3 regions of the Streptomyces sp. T028 genome follow, and region 2 is predicted to be linked to each of the others. Evidence: predicted binding sites of a transcription regulator. Region 2 holds the regulator's gene; each other region holds the start of a gene.

Region 1 (4,827 bases), on a different contig from region 2:
AGATCGCCGCCGCCATCCGGCCGAGGGCCTGCCCGTCCTGGTGGCGGTGCTTGCGCACCCCGACGTCGACCTGGGCGAGGGCGTCGAGGCCCACCAGGTGCAGCGCGTCTATCAGCATCCCGAGCTCGACGCCGTACCCCACCGGGAACGGCAGCTGTTCGAGCAGCGAGCGGCGGGCCGCGTACTCGCCGCCGAGTGGCTGCACGAAGCCGGCCAGCTGCGGCCAGTGCATGTTCAGCAGGGGGCGCGCCATGAGCTCGGTCACCCGGCCGCCCTGCCCGGCAGCGCCGCCCAGGGGACGGTCGTACATCCCCTTGACGAGGTCCACCGCGGGGTCGGTGAGCAGCGGGCCGACGATGCCGGAGACGAAGTCCGAGGAGAACTCCCTCAGGTCGGCGTCGATGAAGCAGACGACGTCGCCGGTCGTGACGAGCAGGGAGCGCCACAGGACCTCGCCCTTGCCGGGCACGGCCGGGATGCGGGGCAGGATCGTGTCGCGGTGGACGACCCGGGCGCCGGCCGCCGCCGCGACCTCGGCCGTGCGGTCGGTCGATCCCGAGTCGACGACCACGAGCTCGTCGACGAGCGGGACCTGCTGCATGAGGTCATGACGGATGATCGCGACGATGTCGCCGACGGTCTCCTCCTCGTTGAGTGCGGGCAGGACGACACTGACCGTCTGCCCCGAGGACCGTTTGGCGGCCATGATCCGGTGCAGCGGGCGATCGCTCACGGTCCAGGAGCGGGTGGCCAGCCAGCGCTCGACTTCTTCCAGCACAGTCTGCGGCTCCTCACTGTCACGACCACACTGCAGGGTGTGATCCATCTCGCGGTACGGACGACTATCTCAACTGTCCTGGCCGTCGGTTACAGTCTTGAACAACGCGGATGACCATCGCATGTCCGGGGTCATCCGGCGTTCAGCGTTCAACAACCACATACCGCTCATCCAGAGGGGCAGAGGGACACGGCCCGATGAAGCCCCGGCAACCCTCCAGCCGGTCTGACCACGTCGTCGTGGTGAGGCTCCCGGCTAGGGAAGGTGCCAAATCCGTCTCACGGCGAGATGCGTCGTGAGGAAGATGAGGAGAAAGGGCCTCGCCTCACATGGCTGCGCAGACTGTTGCAACCGGATCCACCGATTCCGTCGCTTCCACCACTTCCGTCGCCTCCACCGTGGACCTCGGCCCCGCCGCCGCGCTGAGCTGCCGCGAATGCGGTCACCAGGTCCCCCTCGGCCCGGTCTTCGCCTGCGAGGAATGTTTCGGCCCGCTCGAGATCGCATACGACTTCTCCTCCTACGACACGGAGGAGCTCCGCAAGCGCATCGAGGCGGGACCCGCGAACATCTGGCGTTACGCGCCGCTGCTGCCCGTCCCGGCGGACGTGGCCGACAAGCCCAACATCAACCCCGGCTGGACCAAGCTCGTCAAGGCCGACAACCTGGCGCGCGAGTTCGGCGTCGAGGCCGGCAAGCTGTTCGTCAAGGACGACTCCGGCAACCCGACCCACTCCTTCAAGGACCGGGTCGTCGCCCAGGCCGTCGAGGCGGCGCGGGCCTTCGGGTACACGACCCTGAGCTGCTCCTCGACCGGCAACCTCGCCGGTGCCGTCGGCGCCGCCGCCGCCCGCGCCGGCTTCCGCTCCTGCGTGTTCATCCCGCACGACCTGGAGCAGGGCAAGGTCGTCATGGCCGCGATCTACGGCGGTGAGCTCGTCGGCATCGAGGGCAACTACGACGACGTCAACCGCTTCTGCTCCGAGCTCATCGGCGACCCGGCGGGCGAGGGCTGGGGCTTCGTCAACGTCAACCTGCGGCCGTACTACGCCGAGGGCTCCAAGACGCTGGCGTACGAGATCGCCGAGCAGCTCGGCTGGGAGCTTCCCGACCAGCTGGTCGTGCCGATCGCCTCCGGCTCCCAGCTCACGAAGATCGACAAGGGTCTGCAGGAGCTGATCAAGCTCGGGCTCGTCGAGGACAAGCCGTACAAGATCTTCGGCGCGCAGGCGGAGGGGTGCAGCCCTGTCTCCGTCGCGTTCAAGGCCGGGCACGACGTCGTACGGCCGCAGAAGCCGAACACCATCGCCAAGTCGCTGGCGATCGGCAACCCGGCGGACGGTCCGTACGTCCTCGACATCGCGCGTCGCACGGGCGGTGCGGTGGAGGACGTGACCGATGAGCAGGTCGTCGAGGCGATCAAGATCCTCGCCCGGACCGAGGGCATCTTCGCGGAGACCGCCGGTGGTGTGACGGTGGGTGTCACGAAGAAGCTGATCGAGAACGGGCTGCTGGATCCGACGAAGACGACCGTTGTGCTGAACACCGGGGATGGTCTGAAGACGTTGGATGCGGTGGCCGGGACCGGGCTCACCGCGACGATCCGCCCCAGCCTTGAGTCCTTCCACGAGGCTGGGCTCGCCTGATTTTGTTCGTCTGCGGGCCGGTGGGGGCTGGTCGCGCCCACGCCGCGGTAGCCGCATATCAACACAGCCCCGCGCCCCTTTGGGGCGCTTCCACTGACCGGAGGTCACGTCGTGAGCGTCAACGTCCGCATCCCCACCATTCTCCGCACCTACACCGGTGGCCAGGCCGAGGTCACTGCCGAAGGGGCCACCCTTGGGGAGGTCATCTCGGACCTGGAGAAGAACCACACCGGGATCGCCGCCCGTGTCCTGGACGATCAGGGCAAGCTGCGGCGGTTCGTGAACGTGTACGTGAACGACGACGACGTCCGGTTCGAGCAGGGGCTGGAGACGGCGACCCCGGACGGGGCGGGCGTGTCGATCATCCCGGCCGTCGCCGGCGGCTGAGCCGTGATTGACCTTCGGTCAGTACCCACCGGTAGTAACCGTCGGTAACAGTGATTACGGATTGTTCATCGAATTGCCCCCTCCGTAAGAGAAGCGGAGGGGGCAATTCAGTGTGGTTGAGCGCGGTACAGTTGGGGAAACGGGTCACGAAACCCCGATCCGGAGTCTTTGATTTCTGCCTGACGCCCGACAAGAAGTAGCCAAAGTGCGTGCCTCTTGCGTGGCATTTGTGGCTTTTATGGGGCCCGACTTGCCCTGAATTCTGGCGAATTCTCGCCACATTCCGGATCGCGTGCGTCCAGAATTCTCGTCCGAGTGACCTGTTGCAGACGGCAGTTGGACAGATACATTCAGCCGCGGTCGACGCGTTCCGGCGCACGCCCCCAACACCAACTGGGGGGTGAGGTCTGACCCGGATCCGCGAAGTGTGGATCTGTGCAAGGGCCAGTAATAGGGGAGTTAGGCATGGCTCAGGGCACCGTCAAGTGGTTCAACGCGGAGAAGGGGTACGGCTTCATCGCGGTCGACGGTGGTGCGGATGTTTTCGTCCACTACAGCGCGATCCAGATGGACGGGTACCGCACCCTGGAAGAGGGCCAGCGGGTCGATTTCGAGATCTCGCAGGGTCAGAAGGGGCCGCAGGCGGACATGGTCCGGCTGGCGACCAGCTGAAGCACGCGCCGACTGAAGCGTCGTTCTTCTGTTTCATCTTCGAAGGGCTCGTACCTCCCGGGGTACGGGCCCTTCGGCGTGCCGGGACACCGGCCCCCCGTGCGCCCGCCCGTCACCCGACCGCCACCCCTCAACGAGCCCGCTTCGCGGGCGCACCTTGCACTCGGGCATGCCGAGTGCTAATCATTGGCGTTAGCACTCTGAAGGTGAGAGTGACAAAGAAGGACCGGGTCGGTGAGGCCCGCAGGCCAGGTGGGGCAAGGAACCACGGGGCATGCGAGCCGTCCGTCGCGGGCGCGGGCGCGGTCCGAAGGAATCACCCCCAGTCCTGGAGGGACCACTTCACATGGCCAAGATCATCGCGTTCGACGAGGAGGCGCGGCGCGGCCTCGAGCGCGGCATGAACCAGCTCGCGGACGCCGTCAAGGTGACGCTCGGCCCCAAGGGTCGCAACGTCGTCCTCGAGAAGAAGTGGGGCGCCCCCACGATCACCAACGATGGTGTGTCCATCGCCAAGGAGATCGAGCTCGAGGACCCGTACGAGAAGATCGGCGCCGAGCTGGTCAAGGAAGTCGCGAAGAAGACGGACGACGTAGCCGGTGACGGCACGACGACCGCGACCGTCCTGGCCCAGGCCCTGGTGCGCGAGGGTCTGCGCAACGTGGCCGCCGGTGCCAACCCGATGGCTCTGAAGCGCGGTATCGAGAAGGCCGTCGAGGCGGTCTCCGGTGCGCTGCTCGAGCAGGCGAAGGATGTCGAGACCAAGGAGCAGATCGCTTCCACGGCCTCCATCTCCGCCGCCGACACCCAGATCGGCGAGCTCATCGCCGAGGCCATGGACAAGGTCGGCAAGGAAGGCGTCATCACCGTCGAGGAGTCCCAGACCTTCGGTCTGGAGCTGGAGCTCACCGAGGGTATGCGCTTCGACAAGGGCTACATCTCGGCGTACTTCGCCACCGACATGGAGCGTATGGAGGCCGTCCTCGACGACCCGTACATCCTGATCGCGAACTCCAAGATCGCGAACGTCAAGGACCTGCTCCCGCTCCTGGAGAAGGTCATGCAGTCGGGCAAGCCGCTGCTGATCATCGCCGAGGACGTCGAGGGCGAGGCCCTGTCGACCCTGGTCGTCAACAAGATCCGCGGCACCTTCAAGTCCGTCGCGGTCAAGGCCCCGGGCTTCGGCGACCGCCGCAAGGCGATGCTGAACGACATCGCCATCCTCACCGGCGGCGAGGTCATCTCCGAGGAGGTCGGTCTCAAGCTCGAGAACACGACCCTCGACCTGCTGGGCAAGGCCCGCAAGGTCGTCATCACCAAGGACGAGACCACCATCGTCGACGG
Region 2 (4,827 bases):
GCGCGCGGCGGGCTTCGAGCACGTCAACCTCGACCTGATCTACGGCACTCCGGGCGAGTCCGACGACGACTGGCGGGCCTCCCTGGAGGCCGCGCTCGGCGCCGGGCCCGACCATGTCTCCGCCTACGCGCTGATCGTCGAGGAGGGCACCCAGCTGGCGCGGCGCATCCGGCGCGGGGAGGTCCCGATGACCGACGACGACGTCCACGCGGACCGCTATCTGATCGCCGAGGAGATGCTGTCGGCCGCCGGCTACGACTGGTACGAGGTCTCCAACTGGGCCACCTCGCCGGCGGCCCGCTGCCTCCACAACGAGCTGTACTGGCGCGGCGCCGACTGGTGGGGCGCGGGACCGGGGGCGCACTCGCACGTGGGCGGCGTGCGCTGGTGGAACGTGAAGCACCCGGGCGCGTATGCGGCGGCCCTCGCGGGCGGGCGCTCACCGGGTGCGGGGCGTGAGCTGCTCTCGGACGAGGACCGGCGGGTCGAGCGGATCCTGCTGGAGCTGCGGCTGCGGGACGGCGTACCGCTGGACCTGCTCCGGGAGGAGGGCCTGAAGGCTTCACACCGGGCGCTGGGGGAGGGGCTGCTGGCGCGGGGGCCGTACGACGAGGGGCGTGCCGTGCTGACCCTGCGGGGGCGGTTGCTGGCGGACGCGGTCGTCAGGGACTTGGTGGACTGATCACTCCGGCGGGTGAATCGGTGCGGGGAGGGGGTTCGGATCGGATCCCGATCCCTAGGGTGCCAGTGTGAATGATCAGATGCTGATCAAGTTCCTGGAGGACTTCGAGCCCCCGGAGGGCCTCAGAGCGGAACTGCTCCGGGGAGAGATCCTGCTGACGCGGAGCCCTGACCTGGTGCACAACAGGATCGTGGCCCAGGTACAGGACCAGATCCCGCACGAGCGCTGGTCGCGTCTCCAGACGCAGTCCGTCGACATGCTCGACGACGTCAGTGCGCCCGTTCCCGACTTGGTGGTGTTCGAGCGCGGTGCCGGCCCGGATCACGGCTGGCTGATGCCGTCGCATGTCGTGACCGCATTGGTGGAGGTCGTCTCCAAGACCGGTGTCGACCGCGACTACAGCGTCAAGCGCTCCATCTACGCGGCGGCCAAGGTGCCCGCGTATTTGATCACCGATCCCGTCATGGCCCAATGCGTGCTGCTCACCGAGCCCGTGGGACACGGAGAGGACGCGGACTACCACCGACAGCGAATCACCAAGTTCGGCGACCTCACGCCAATGGAACCCCTCGGCCTCGAACTGGACACCAGCGAATTCGCCGCGTACGAGAACGTCAGGCCCCACCGCTACCCGTAACAAAGTCGATCAGTTCCTCCACCCTCCCCAGCAGCGCCGGCTCCAGGTCCTTGTAGGAGTTGACCCGGGCCAGGATCGCCTGCCACACCGCCCCGGTGTTGTCCGACGGCCAGCCCAGCGCCCGGCACACCCCCGTCTTCCAGTCCTGGCCGTGCGGGACGCGCGGCCACCCCGCGATCCCCAGTGACGACGGTTTCACCGCCTCCCAGATGTCGATGTACGGGTGGCCCACGACCAGCGCGTGCTCGCTCGTCACCGACTGCGCGATACGGAACTCCTTCGTGCCCGGCAGCAAGTGGTCCACGAGGACTCCCAGGCGGGCGTCGGGGCCGGGGGCGAAGTCCTCGACGATCGACGGGAGGTCGTCCACGCCCTCCAGGTACTCCACCACCACGCCCTCGATGCGCAGGTCGTCGCCCCACACCTTCTCGACCAGCTCGGCGTCGTGCCGGCCCTCGACGTAGATACGGCCCGCGCGGGCCACCCGGGCGCGTGCCCCGGGGACGGCGACCGAACCGGAGGCGGTACGGGTGGGACGTACCGGAGCACCCGACGACGGACGTACGAGCGTCACCACGCGGCCCTCCAGAAGGAAGCCGCGTGGCTCCAGCGGGAACACCCGGTGCTTGCCGAAGCGGTCCTCCAGGGTCACCGTGCCCGCCTCGCAGCGGATCACCGCCCCGCAGAAGCCGGTGCCGGGCTCCTCCACCACCAGGCCGGGCTCCGCCGGGACCTCGGGGACGGGCTGCGGCTTCTTCCAGGGAGGGGTCAGATCCGGCGAGTACTGGCGCATTCGGATGACGATAGGAGAAGCACCGGCGCGATCACGCCCGTCTCAGCGCGACACGCCGAAACGTGCCGCCAGCTCGTCCCGCTGCCGCCGTACGAACGCCGCGTCCACCACCGCGCCATGCCCCGGCACGTACAGCGCGTCCTCGCCGCCGAGGGACAGCAGCCGGTCCAGGGCGGCGGGCCAGTGGGAGGGGACGGCGTCGGGGCCGGCCTGGGGATCGCCGGACTCCTCCACGAGGTCGCCGCAGAAGACGACCTCCGGGGTGCCGGGGACCAGGACGACGAGGTCGTGCGCGGTGTGCGCCGGGCCCACGTTCGCCAGCAGCACCTGGCGGCCTCCGCCCAGGTCGAGGGTCCACTCGCCGGAGACCTGGTGGCGGGGCCGGACCAGGGTGTCCGCCGCCTCCGTCGCCGTCGCCTCGTCCAGACCGTTGCGCACAGCGTCCGCCCGCAGCTCCTCCGCCCGGACCGTGTCCATGCCCACCGCGCCGTACACCTCCGCGCCCGCGAACGCCGCAGCGCCGAACACATGGTCGAAGTGTGGATGGGTGAGCGCGAGATGAGTCACACGCGCACCGGTCAGCTCCTCGGCCTCCGTCCGCAGCCGCACCCCCTCCGCCAGCCCCGACCCGGCGTCCACCATCAGCACCGCGCCCGCCCCGACGACCAGCCCCGCCGTGCAGTCCCAGCCCGGCAGACGGACCCGCCCGACCCCGGCCGCGATCCGCTCCCACCCCAGCTCTTCCCAAGTCACCGTCATACCGGGACGCTAACGGTAAGTCGTCACGGCGTCGGCCGACCTTGCCCCCGGTGTACCCCACAGCCGTACACTGGCCGGGGAACGTCTGGCACTCGGAAGCGAAGAGTGCCAAAGCAGGCGCCCAGGGGACTGGGGGACGACCACGGGAGGTGTGCGCGGGTGCTGAGTGAACGCAGGCTGCAGGTGCTGCGCGCCATCGTCCAGGACTACGTCGGCACCGAGGAGCCGGTGGGGTCCAAGGCCCTCACCGAGCGGCACAACCTCGGCGTGTCCCCGGCCACCGTGCGCAACGACATGGCCGCCCTGGAGGACGAGGGATACATCGCCCAGCCGCACACCAGCGCCGGGCGGATCCCCACCGACAAGGGCTACCGGCTGTTCGTCGACAAGCTGGCCGGCGTCAAACCGATGACCGCGCCCGAGCGGCGCGCCATCCAGAACTTCCTCGACGGCGCCGTCGACCTCGACGACGTCGTGGCGCGGACCGTACGGCTGCTCGCGCAGCTCACCCGGCAGGTCGCCGTCGTGCAGTACCCGTCGCTGACCCGGTCCACCGTGCGGCACGTGGAGTTGCTGTCGCTCGCGCCGGCCCGGCTGATGCTCGTGCTGATCACGGACACCGGGCGGGTCGAGCAGCGCTTGGTGGACTGCCCGGCGCCCTTCGGGGAGGCCTCTCTGGCGGATCTACGCGCGCGGCTCAACAGCCGGGTCGCGGGCCGCCGCTTCACCGACGTGCCGCGTCTGGTGGAGGACCTGCCGGACGCCTTCGAGGCGGACGACCGCGGCACGGTCTCGACGGTGCTCTCCACCCTGCTGGAGACGCTCGTCGAGGAGAACGAGGAACGGCTGATGATCGGCGGCACCGCCAATCTCACCCGTTTCGGACATGACTTCCCTCTCACCATCCGGCCCGTCCTGGAGGCCCTGGAGGAACACGTCGTTCTCCTCAAACTCCTGGGCGAGGCGGGGGATTCGGGCATGACCGTACGCATCGGTCATGAGAACGCCTATGAGGGACTCAACTCCACTTCCGTGGTCTCGGTCGGCTACGGTTCGGGCGGCGAGGCAGTCGCCAAACTCGGCGTGGTCGGACCGACCCGCATGGATTACCCGGGAACGATGGGAGCGGTAAGAGCGGTGGCACGGTACGTCGGACAGATCCTGGCGGAGTCGTAAGTGGCCACGGACTACTACGCCGTTCTCGGCGTGCGCCGCGACGCGTCGCAGGATGAGATCAAGAAGGCCTTCCGCCGGCTCGCCCGCGAGCTGCACCCGGACGTCAACCCGGATCCGAAGACCCAGGAGCGGTTCAAGGAGATCAACGCCGCCTACGAGGTGCTGTCGGACCCGCAGAAGAAGCAGGTCTACGACCTCGGCGGCGACCCCCTCTCCCAGGCCGGCGGCGGTGGCGCGGGCGGCTTCGGGGCCGGTGGCTTCGGCAACTTCTCCGACATCATGGACGCGTTCTTCGGTACGGCGTCCCAGCGGGGGCCGAGGTCCCGGACGCGGCGCGGCCAGGACGCGATGATCCGGCTGGAGGTGGACCTCGAGGAGGCCGCCTTCGGCACCACCAAGGACATCCAGGTCGACACCGCGATCGTCTGCTCCACCTGCAGCGGTGAGGGCGCCGCCCCCGGCACCACCGCCCAGACGTGTGACATGTGCCGTGGTCGCGGCGAGGTCTCCCAGGTGACCCGGTCCTTCCTCGGCCAGGTCATGACCTCCCGCCCCTGCCCCCAGTGCCAGGGCTTCGGCACCATCGTCCCGAACCCCTGCCCGGAGTGCGCGGGCGACGGCCGGGTGCGCTCCCGGCGCACGCTCACCGTCAAGATCCCGGCCGGTGTCGACAACGGCACCCGCATCCAGCTCGCGGGCGAGGGCGAGGTCGGCCCCGGCGGCGGCCCCGCCGGCGACCTGTACGTCGAGATCCACGAGCTGCCGCACTCCACCTTCCAG
Region 3 (4,827 bases), on a different contig from region 2:
GGCAGCCCGCCCCGCAGATCTTCATCAACCGCCGCTGGTTCTCGGTCATCGGTGTCCTGGACAAGACCCCGCTGTCGCCGGACATCGACCGCTCGGTCCTGGTCGGCTGGGACGCCGCGCGCGGCCTGCTGAAGTTCGACGGACACCCGACCGTGATCTACCTCAAGGCGAAGGAGTCGCAGATCGAGGCCGTACGGGACGTGCTGCCCGCCACCATCAACCCCGAACTGCCCGGCCTGGTCCAGGTCAGCCGCCCGTCCGACGCGCTGGCCGCGAAACGGGCCACCGAGTCCACGTTCTCCGCGCTCTTCCTGGGACTCGCCGGGGTCGCCCTCCTCGTCGGCGGCATCGGAGTGGCCAACACCATGGTCATCTCCGTTCTGGAACGCCGCCGGGAGATCGGCCTGCGCCGCGCCCTGGGCGCCAACCGGGGCCAGATACGCGCCCAGTTCCTCACCGAGTCGGTCGTCCTGTCGGGACTGGGCGGGCTGGCCGGAACGGTCCTGGGCACCCTGGCCACCATCGCCTACGCCACCCATCAGCACTGGCCGCCGGTCGTCCCCCTCACCTCGGTGAGCACCGGGTTCGGCGGCGCGATCCTGATCGGCATGCTCGCCGGCGTCTACCCCTCCCTGCGCGCAGCCCGCCTAACGCCGACGGAAGCGCTCCGCTGAAAGTCCAGTGCGTCATCTGCGGGTCCGTCGTGGCTGGTCGCGCCCACGCGGCGGAGCCGCACATCGACACAGCCCCGCGCCCCTTTTGGCGCTGACGCGCCGAGGCCCGGCGCCCCGTTTCTGCGGGGTGCCGGGCCTCGGTTACGGTGATGCGCTGCCGTACGTCAGTGGGCGTGGCCGTGGCCGTGGCCCGCGGCGGCCGGCTCTTCCTCTTCCTTCTTCTCGACGACCAGGGTCTCGGTCGTCAGGAGGAGGGAGGCGATGGAGGCGGCGTTCTCCAGGGCGGAGCGGGTGACCTTGACCGGGTCGATGACGCCGGCCTTGACCAGGTCGCCGTACTCGCCGGTGGCGGCGTTGAAGCCCTGGCCCTTGTCGAGCTCGGCGACCTTGGAGGTGATGACGTAGCCCTCCAGGCCGGCGTTCTCGGCGATCCAGCGCAGCGGCTCGACGACCGCGCGGCGGACCACGGCGACACCGGTGGCCTCGTCGCCGGTCTTGTCCAGACCGCCGTCCAGCACCTTGGCGGCATGGACCAGCGCGGAGCCACCACCGGAGACGATGCCCTCCTCGACCGCGGCGCGGGTCGCGGAGATGGCGTCCTCCAGACGGTGCTTCTTCTCCTTCAGCTCCACCTCGGTGGCGGCGCCGACCTTGATCACGCACACGCCGCCGGCCAGCTTCGCGAGGCGCTCCTGGAGCTTCTCGCGGTCCCAGTCGGAGTCGGTGTTCTCGATCTCGGCCTTGATCTGCGCGACGCGGCCGTGCACGTCGGCGGAGTCGCCGGCGCCGTCGACGATCGTGGTGTCGTCCTTGGTGACGGTGACACGGCGGGCGGAGCCCAGCACGTCGACGCCGACCTGGTCGAGCTTGAGGCCGACCTCCTCGGAGATGACGGTGGCACCGGTGAGGGTGGCCATGTCCTGCAGCATCGCCTTGCGGCGGTCACCGAAGCCGGGGGCCTTGACCGCGACCGCGTTGAAGGTGCCGCGGATCTTGTTCACGACCAGGGTCGACAGGGCCTCGCCCTCGACGTCCTCGGCGATGATCAGCAGCGGCTTGGAGGAGTTGGTCTGGATGACCTTCTCCAGCAGCGGCAGCAGGTCGGCGATGGAGCCGATCTTGCCCTGGTTGATGAGGATGTAGGGGTCCTCCAGGACGGCCTCCATGCGCTCCTGGTCCGTCACGAAGTACGGCGACAGGTAGCCCTTGTCGAAGGCCATGCCCTCGGTGAAGTCCAGCTCCAGACCGAAGGTGTTGGACTCCTCGACGGTGATGACACCGTCCTTGCCGACCTTGTCCATCGCCTCGGCGATGAGCTCGCCGACCTGCTGGTCCTGGGCGGACAGCGCGGCGACGGCGGCGATGTCGGACTTCTCCTCGATCGGGCGCGCGGAGGCGAGCAGGTCGTCGGAGACGGCCTTGACCGCGGCGTCGATGCCCTTCTTCAGGGCGGCCGGGGAGGCGCCGGCGGCGACGTTCTTCAGGCCCTCGCGGACGAGCGCCTGGGCCAGCACGGTGGCGGTGGTCGTACCGTCACCCGCGATGTCGTTGGTCTTGGTCGCCACCTCCTTCACCAGCTGCGCGCCGAGGTTCTCGTACGGGTCCTCGATCTCGACCTCACGGGCGATGGTGACGCCGTCGTTGGTGATGGTCGGGGCGCCGAACTTCTTGTCGATGACGACGTTGCGGCCCTTGGGGCCGATCGTCACCTTGACCGTGTCGGCCAGCTTGTTGACGCCGCGCTCGAGGGCGCGACGGGCGTCCTCGTCGAACTTCAGGATCTTCGCCATGACAGCGGGAGCCCTCTCGGAAACTTGTGGGTGAAAAAGGCACTGCGCCCCGGGCGCCCGGCTTCTTGTGTGGTCGCGGGGGCCAGGGGCGCAGCGTCAAGCATCAAATGTGCCTGAGGTGGAACTACTTCTCGATGATCGCGAGGACGTCGCGAGCCGAGAGGACGAGGTACTCCTCGCCGTTGTACTTCACCTCGGTGCCGCCGTACTTGCTGTACAGGACGACGTCGCCGACCTTGACGTCGAGCGGCAGGCGCTCGCCGTTCTCGAAGCGGCCCGGGCCCACGGCGAGGACGGCGCCCTCCTGGGGCTTCTCCTTCGCGGTGTCCGGGATGACCAGGCCAGAGGCCGTGGTCTGCTCGGCGTCGAGCGGCTGGACCACGATGCGGTCCTCGAGCGGCTTGATGGCAACCTTGGAGCTGGCGGTCGTCACGATCCGACCTCCCCCTTCGGAGATCTCACGGGGTTAACTGTCTGAGGTGGCGACCAGGTGGATCCGTCGTCGCGGGTGCCGGACCTGCCCGTCGCGTTGTTGGCACTCTCCGGTGGGGAGTGCCAGAGCCGAGACTATGACCGCGATTAGCACTCGGTCAAGCGGACTGCTAATGCCGACGGCGCGTCGGCAGGTTTTTCGGTCCTGAAGCCCCCTTCGGACAGCCCATCCAGGTAGTCCCTACAGGTAGTCCTCCAACCGGCCCACCGTCAGGCCCCGCTCCCGCACCACCCGCAGCAGGCGCGTCGTCCGCTCCCGCAGGCTCGGGCCCGTCGACTCGTCCGGGTCCACGGCGATGATGTCGCCGGGGCGGAGGCCGGGGGCACCGTGGGCGTAGGTGAGGCCGGTGGGGCCGAGGGCGGCGCGCCACAGGACGAGGGCCGTGATGCCGCAGTCGGCGGCGGCGCGCAGGGTGGTGGTGTCGTACGTGCCGTAGGGCGGGCGGAACAGGCGGGGGCGCAGCCCGAAACGGGCGTGGAGTTTCTCCTGCTGGCCGCAGATCTCGGCGCGCTGGCCGGCGTAGGGCAGGCCGCGCAGGGCCGCGTGGTCGAGGGTGTGGTTCTGCAGCGTCGCGCCGACCGAGCGAAGGCGGGCGAAGTGGCCGTAGCCGGGGCCGACCACGCTGTCGGTGAGGAACACGCTGACGGGCAGCCGCAGTCCGCGGACCATGTCGACGAAACGCGGGTCGCGCTCGGCGCCGTCGTCGTAGGTGAGGAAGACGACCTTGTCACGGGTGGCGACGCGATCGACGACCGGCGGGAGGAACTCCTGGCCAAGGTGGCCGGTGCGGCCCCGGCGGTGGTAGGGCTGTTCGGTGGGCGGGGTCCGGGCGTGGTGCACCCGTTGCGCCGCCTTCCTGCCCAGGCGTTCGATCGGGTCGACGGACTGGGCGCAGCCGGTCAGCGTCGTCACCGACAGCGCCAGCAGTACGGCGGTCAGCGCCCGCGTCCTCACAGGTAGTCCTCCAGGCGTGCCACCGCGTATCCCTTCTCCGTGACCTTGTTCAGGAACCGGCGGACCATGTCGGGCATGGTGCCCTTCCAGTCGCCCCGGCCGCGGAAGTGGGTCAGGACGATGTCGCCGGGGTGGAGGTCGCGGTCCCACTCGCGGTACTCCCAGTGGTCGGCGAAGACCTCCTCGTCCCAGAGTGGGGCGTACCTCACCCCGCAGGACTTCGCGGCGACCAGCGTGTCGCGGTTGTAGTTGCCGTAGGGCGGCCGGAAGAGGACGGGGCGGCGGCCGTACTGCTCGCCGATCACCTTCTGCATGCCGCAGATCTCGTGCCGCTGCTCCCGGTAGGACAGTCCGGGCAGGTAGGGGTGGTGGAGGGTGTGGTTGTTCAGGGTCACCCCGGCGGCCTGCATCTTCTTGAAGTACGGGTAGTCCTCGCGGATGAGGTAGTCGCTGAGGAAGGCGGTGTACGGGATCCTCAGCTCGCTCATCATCCGCAGGAACCGCGGGTCCTTCTCGGCGCCGTCGTCGATGGTGAGGAAGACGACCTTGTCCCGGGTGGGGATCGTGGTGAAGACGGGCGGGAGGCCGAGTTCCTCGTGGTCCCGCACCTCGAAGCCGTCGCGGGTGGTGATCCGGGGCTTCTTCGCGGGCGCGGGCGGGGGCGGCGGGGTCAGCGGGACCTTCCGCAGGCCCCAGCGCCGGGCCGCGGCCACCCTGGCCGTCTGTGCGGCGCGGAGCCGGTCCGCGTACGAGTGCAGGGCGCGCACCGGCGGCGCGGCCTCTCCGGCCTGCTGGCCGGGGGCCGGGTCGTTGCCGTCGGCGTCACCGCCCTCCGCGCAGCCCGCCACGATCGCGGTGAGGACGAGCAGGGCGATGCCGCCGCGCAGCCTGACCCAAGAAGCGCCATTCTCATCAT

The links. The regulator HrcA, encoded in region 2, represses chaperone genes, less so after heat shock. The targets are predictions, from matches to a motif close to TTNGCACTCNGNNNNNCNGAGTGCNAA.
Region 1: a site for HrcA is predicted at 3,640-3,666, ahead of groL (chaperonin GroEL). Genes of this name have one in related genera too.
Region 3: a site for HrcA is predicted at 3,044-3,070, ahead of groES (co-chaperone GroES). Genes of this name have one in related genera too.

The regions. Positions count from the first base shown of each region.
Region 1 is NZ_JBLRVZ010000001.1:156,522-161,348, forward strand. It holds gene ACLZN2_RS00860 (glucosyl-3-phosphoglycerate synthase) at 1-778, opposite strand, end outside; SAM riboswitch class I at 943-1,089, shown strand; gene thrC (threonine synthase) at 1,108-2,424, shown strand; gene ACLZN2_RS00870 (ubiquitin-like small modifier protein 1) at 2,536-2,811, shown strand; gene ACLZN2_RS00875 (cold-shock protein) at 3,277-3,483, shown strand; gene groL (chaperonin GroEL) at 3,830-4,827, shown strand, end outside.
Region 2 is NZ_JBLRVZ010000073.1:11,138-15,964, forward strand. It holds gene hemW (radical SAM family heme chaperone HemW) at 1-682, shown strand, start outside; gene ACLZN2_RS47390 (Uma2 family endonuclease) at 762-1,319, shown strand; gene ACLZN2_RS47395 (DUF3097 domain-containing protein) at 1,297-2,112, opposite strand; gene ACLZN2_RS47400 (MBL fold metallo-hydrolase) at 2,155-2,871, opposite strand; gene hrcA (heat-inducible transcriptional repressor HrcA) at 3,031-4,047, shown strand; gene dnaJ (molecular chaperone DnaJ) at 4,048-4,827, shown strand, end outside.
Region 3 is NZ_JBLRVZ010000053.1:68,419-73,245, reverse strand. It holds gene ACLZN2_RS41770 (ABC transporter permease) at 1-674, shown strand, start outside; gene groL (chaperonin GroEL) at 839-2,464, opposite strand; gene groES (co-chaperone GroES) at 2,589-2,897, opposite strand; gene ACLZN2_RS41755 (polysaccharide deacetylase family protein) at 3,138-3,911, opposite strand; gene ACLZN2_RS41750 (polysaccharide deacetylase family protein) at 3,908-4,827, opposite strand, start outside.